Algoriphagus sp. Y33: one gene and its partner. The protein of the gene in region 1 binds, or shares a complex with, the protein of each later gene. Links are inferred from orthologs where the notes say so. Each region holds a gene or a part of one and is shown on either strand. Other genes may lie near its edges.

What was found. The genes of interacting proteins can lie anywhere in the genome.
Region 2: the proteins of hslV (region 1) and hslU are in contact, whole or in part, in a solved structure (PDB 1G4A), measured with the Escherichia coli proteins. The link is inferred for Algoriphagus sp. Y33 from one-to-one orthologs.

What each region holds. Positions count from the first base shown.
Region 1 is NZ_CP061947.1:3,193,948-3,196,705, forward strand. The notes cover bases 19-2,752. They hold hslV (ATP-dependent protease subunit HslV), read right to left. Parts: upstream 1,790-2,752; coding sequence 1,247-1,789; downstream 19-1,246. Other genes in these bases: ID165_RS12850 (AarF/ABC1/UbiB kinase family protein), read right to left, coding at 19-100; ID165_RS12855 (TetR family transcriptional regulator C-terminal domain-containing protein), read right to left, coding at 104-769; ID165_RS12860 (hypothetical protein), read left to right, coding at 803-952; ID165_RS12870 (pyruvate dehydrogenase complex dihydrolipoamide acetyltransferase), read right to left, coding at 1,882-2,752. Outside these bases: more of ID165_RS12850, read right to left, coding at 1-18; more of ID165_RS12870, read right to left, coding at 2,753-2,758. UniProt on the Escherichia coli protein: Protease subunit of a proteasome-like degradation complex believed to be a general protein degrading machinery. The complex has been shown to be involved in the specific degradation of heat shock induced transcription factors such as RpoH and SulA.
Region 2 is NZ_CP061947.1:3,088,609-3,091,513, forward strand. Bases 25-2,905 are described here. They hold hslU (ATP-dependent protease ATPase subunit HslU), read right to left. Parts: upstream 2,224-2,905; coding sequence 826-2,223; downstream 25-825. Other genes in these bases: ID165_RS12405 (SDR family NAD(P)-dependent oxidoreductase), read right to left, coding at 83-814; lon (endopeptidase La), read right to left, coding at 2,330-2,905. UniProt on the Escherichia coli protein: ATPase subunit of a proteasome-like degradation complex; this subunit has chaperone activity. The binding of ATP and its subsequent hydrolysis by HslU are essential for unfolding of protein substrates subsequently hydrolyzed by HslV.

The sequences.
Region 1 (2,758 bases):
CATAGTTCCCTCCGACTTTTGCTCCAGTGGAGATGAATTTGGCAGCACGCTGTACTTTTGAGACAGGGATTGCCTGTTGCTCGTTTAAGTTGTCTGTCATAAGTTATTTAGACTGGTACATGAACTTCGCAAAATCCAAAAATGAATCCAGTGCACTTTTGCCCATCAGATCAAAGCCCAAATTCACGGATTTCTCTATCGCTGCATCAGTCTTCTCAAATCTTGGAGATGTGTCGTCTAACCAGTATCTAAACACAAATCCTACCTGAATCCATAGTGCTTCATCGTATCGATCAGAAATCACCGGTCGGGTAGCAATTTCTTGCGTCTCCTTGCCCTCCAAAATTATTTCATTGGCAAAAGCTTTAAACTTTTCCTTGAACTCAGCAGATTCCTTCGGTAAGGTGGCAAAGGATTTTACTTTACTCATATAGAGACTGAGCAAATAGGATCTGTTTTTTTTCAGAACCTCAATCCATGTGAATAGAAAGCTTAGAAATTTTTCTCTTGCCGAATACCCTTCAAACACTCCCTGTTTATCGATCTCAGCAAGTGTTTCCTCAAAAATATCAACAAGAATGGTGGATTTGATCGACTCGAAAGAGGTAAAATAAGCATAGAACTCCTCCTCTTTCATTTTCAAGTCCTTTGCAAACTTGAACACAGATTTTGGCAAATCACCATGCTCGAGCACATAATTTTTAAACCCTTCCAGAATCAGTTTTCTATAATCTTTTTTGGTCGTTTTCTTAACAGTGGTAGTTTCCATAGTGTCTTTTTGTATTCAAAGACTTAACTGTCAATGGGCGCAACAGGTTTAGAAAAACATAAAAAACTTATAATTATCCGCAATGATGCCAGTAGCATGATTTTCTTCGGTTTGCTTGCCGGAAGACTCCTGCCCGACGGCAGGCGGGAAAGACAGGTGACCCGCCACGGCGGCCAGGCCTAAGTAGTCCCGATGGCTATCGGAATTGCCAAATCCTATATTGCTTTTGTCTCTTTACTGGCAGACAAGCGGATAAACATAAAAACTTAATGATTATTCGAAATGGTTAAATATCACTACTTACAGTTTAGGAAAAACGAAGGCTCTTATCTTGAAATCCTGATTCCGGCAAAGCTGACGCATAACTTGGCAATACATCCGAAATTATAAATTGCGCCCTTTGCGTAATACGCTTTGGCCTTTATGGTTAAAAAAACCGAAGTAGCTAGCTTCGGTTTAAAAATTCAGAATCCTTAGTTAGTCCTTTACTTTCTCAATCACCAAGTTATGATTGGTGTAAATACAGATGTCGGCTGCTATGTTCAGGCTTTCTCTTACCATTTCTTCAGCACTCATGTGAGGAGCAAACTGCTTCATGGCTCTTGCTGCTGACTGGGCATACATACTTCCCGATCCGATAGTGGCTATCTCCATATCCGGTTCGATCACATCTCCATTTCCTGAAATAATCAAAATATCGTCCTTGTCAGCAACAATCATCATAGCTTCCAACTTAGAAAGCATACGATCTGTTCTCCACTCCTTCGCAAGCTCCACGGCGGAACGCTTCATATTATTACCAAAAGCTCCGAGCTTCTCTTCGAATTTTTCTAAGAGCGTAAATGCATCAGCGGTAGAACCTGCAAATCCTGTAACGATCTTGCCACCTTGCAATACCCTCAATTTCTTTACACTACTTTTAGCTACTGTATTTCCCAAAGTCGCCTGCCCATCTGCGCCTATCACTACCTCTCCATTCTGGCGGATCGCAACTACGGTTGTTGATTTAATTTTTGTCATGTGATTGGTTATTGTGTGATGCATACTTACCAATAAACGTACAAAAAGCAAAAAGTCCTGAAATCAGGACTTTTTGGCAGTTTATTGTTTTCTTAAACCAGTATTCTGACCGGATCTTCGAGTAAACTTTTCAGTGTAATCAAGAATGCAGATCCCACTGATCCATCCACGACTCTATGATCGCAAGACAAAGTCACCTTCATCAAGTTGCCAATCTTCATCTCTCCATCCTTTACGATTACAGTTTCTTTGATCCCGCCAACAGCAAGGATACATGCATCCGGCGGATTGATGATGGCGGTGAATTCGTCGATTCCGAACATTCCCAAGTTAGAGATTGTGAAGGTATTTCCTTCCCAATCCTTAGGTTGCAATTCTTTATTTTTCGCCTTTCCTCCCAAACTTTTCGCCTGGGTAGAAATTTGGGAAAGTGAAAGACTGTCAGCAAATCGGATGACAGGAACCAACAATCCCTCTTCCACTGCTACTGCCATACCTATGTGGATGTGGTCATTGTATCTGATTTTATCACCTAACCAGCTAGAGTTTACTTTAGGATGCTGGCGTAGAGCTGCTGCTGCTGCCTTGATTACCATATCATTAAAGGAAATCTTCACCGGAGCGATTTCATTCATGCTTTTTCTAGCTTCTATAGCCTTGTCCATGTTAATTTCCATGGTCAGATAGAAGTGTGGTGCTCCAAACTTACTTTCTGCAAGTCTTTTTGCTATCACTTTCCTCATCTGGGAAACCTTCTCTTCTTTGAAGCTTTCTACCCCTACAGCAGGAGCAGCAGTACCTACGGCATCACCACCCTGTGGAGCTGCAGCAGGAACAAAGTTTTCCACATCCCTCTTCACCACTCTTCCGCCTTCACCCGAACCATTCAGTGTACGGATATCTATTCCTTTATCTTCAGCCATCTTCTTGGCCAAAGGAGATGCTTTCAATCGATCCCCCTCAGCAGTG
Region 2 (2,905 bases), 110 kb from region 1 along the record:
GCAGACGAATGGTTAAAACCAGCTAGTTGCGACCTCCGCGAAAAACGCTGTACCCACTGTGGTTAAATCGCAGTCCCAGTAGCTACATCGGCAATTCAAAGCTCCTGACATCCTGGATTACTTCCTGAAACCCGCTTTCATTTTCCAGCATGTACTTGATCTTTGACGCTACTGATTCCGGTGAAGCAAGATCCCCATTCTCCTTGTAGTTTTTGAATCGCTCTATTTGGGGAAAATCCAATCCATCAGCCTGTCTGATTTCACCCTGCATCCGTGTATCTACTATTCCCGGGGCAACACTAAAAAACCGTATCTCTTCATTTTCTTTAGCCGCTACTTGGGTAAACATTGCCAACGCAGCTTTGGTACTACAATATCCTCCCCAGCCTTCTACCGGTTTGGAAGCAGCCCCGGAACTGATATTGCAAATAATCCTTTGTGCTGCAGAATTCTTGAAAGTCGACACAAAAGCATTCATCAGATACATGGGAGCCAGCACGTTGACATTGAGTTGAATTCTCAGACTGTCCAATTGAAGCTTACCAACAGGCTTGATCTCCCCTATCAATCCCGCGTTATTAACCAGTATAATTTCCTTGTAATCTCCTGAAGGGAACAACTTAGGAAGTTCAGTTTCCAATAAATCAATCTCACCAAAATCAATGCTGATTTCGGTGAGATTGGGATTAGCCAGTCCAAGTTTGGTTCTGGAAATGCCTATGATTTCAAACTCATCATGTTGCAGATAAGCATCTAGAATAGCTCTCCCAAGTCCCTTGCTATGACCAGTAAGTATAAGAAGTGATTTCTGCATGATATTGAATTTTATAGAATGTACTGGGACAGATCTCTGTTTTGTACAAGGGAATTCAATCGTTCTGCTACCATTTCCTTGGTTACCATAATTTTGGAATTGGCAGTAATGGTATCAGGCACATCAAACAAGAAATCATTGAGCAGATGACTCATGACTGTGTGAAGTCTTCTTGCCCCGATATTCTCCACTTCCTGATTGATCAGGAATGCCAATCGGGCGATCTCCTCGATAGATTCGTCATTGAATTCAAGATACACTTCCTCTGACTCAAACAGTGCTTGATATTGCTTGGTAAGAGCATTTTTGGGCTCTCTCAAAATCCTTGAAAAATCCTCCTGTGTCAAGCTTTGCAACTCTACCCTGATAGGAAATCTTCCTTGTAATTCCGGAATCAAATCCGAAGGTTTTGCCACATGGAATGCTCCTGCTGCGATAAATAACACATGGTCAGTATTAATCACACCGTATTTGGTATTGACCGCCGATCCTTCTACAATAGGAAGCAAATCCCGCTGCACACCTTCACGGCTCACATCAGGGCCACCGCCATTTTTACCGGACTTGGATGCGATCTTATCTATCTCATCTATGAAAATGATTCCGTTATTTTCGGCAAGTTGGATCGCTTCCTCCTTCACTTCTTCGAAGTCAACCAACTTGGACATTTCCTCTTCAAGCAAAATCTTTCTTGCTTCAGAAATACTAACCTTTCGCTTTTTGGTTTTTTTAGGCATCATGTTGGAAATCATATCCTGAAGACCTGCCATACTGGCATCATCCATCATACCGTTTCCAATCATCCCTACGCCCATCGGCGAACCGGCTTTGACGTTTATTTCAATTTTGCGATCATCCAATTCTCCGTCACGAAGCTTCTCTCTGAATCGCTCACGAGTTCTTTCGTTTAATTCCGCATCATTGCTTGGCTCAGCATTCTCATCGGTATCTACAGAAATAGCACGTGTAAAACCGGCACTTTTCACCGGTGGAATCAAAATATCCAAGATTATTTCCTCCACAGCTTCAGTAGCTTTCGCTTTCACCGACTCATTTTTCTGCTCTCTCACCAATGCTACCGACTGCTCCACAAGATCCCGTACCATACTCTCCACATCACGCCCTACATAACCAACTTCTGTGAATTTGGAAGCTTCCACCTTTGTAAAGGGTGCATTGGCTATTTTTGCCAATCTTCTGGCAATTTCAGTCTTACCTACTCCGGTAGATCCGATCATAAGGATATTGTTCGGTACGATATCTTTTTGGATATCGGACTTCACCATCAGTCGGCGAATTCTGTTTCTCAGGGCAATAGCAACGTTCCGTTTTGCGTCATTTTGCCCAATAATATATTTATCCAACTCGGCGACGATTTGTCTCGGAGTCAGCGAAAGTATTTTTTCCATGATGTTAGGTTAAAATGTACCCAGACCGTGGTGGTCACTCTAGGTCTGGGCTTTAATTAGGTATGTTATTTAAAGGAAAGTATCTCCCAAAAAGGAAGCATGTATCCTATTTGTTATCTTTTCCGTTTTCTGACTGCAGATTGAAATGCAGTGGATTTTCGACCTTAGTCTTGAGCAAGGCAATCTCCAACACCTCTTCCACCTTATTCACAAAATGGAATTCCACACCTTTCACATATTGCTCATCGATTTCCTCAATATCCCGTTTGTTTTTACTGCAAAGGATGATTTCTTTGATTCCTGCTCTCTTGGCAGCAAGTATTTTTTCCTTTATCCCGCCCACCGGCATTACTTTTCCGATCAAACTGATCTCACCGGTCATGGCCACTTTGGCTTTCACCTTTCGCTGGGTAAACACCGAAGCCATCGCAGTGAGCATGGTGATGCCGGCTGAAGGCCCGTCTTTTGGAACAGCTCCCGCAGGGACATGTATATGAAGGTCATATTGGTCAAACACTCTATGATCGATCCCCAATCTGTCAGCTTTGGATTTCAGGTAGGATAACGCCGTCATCGCCGATTCTTTCATCACATCGCCCAACTGCCCCGAAAGTGTAAGTTTTCCTTTTCCTTTGCTCAGGCTAGTTTCAATAAACAAAATCTCACCACCCACACTTGTCCA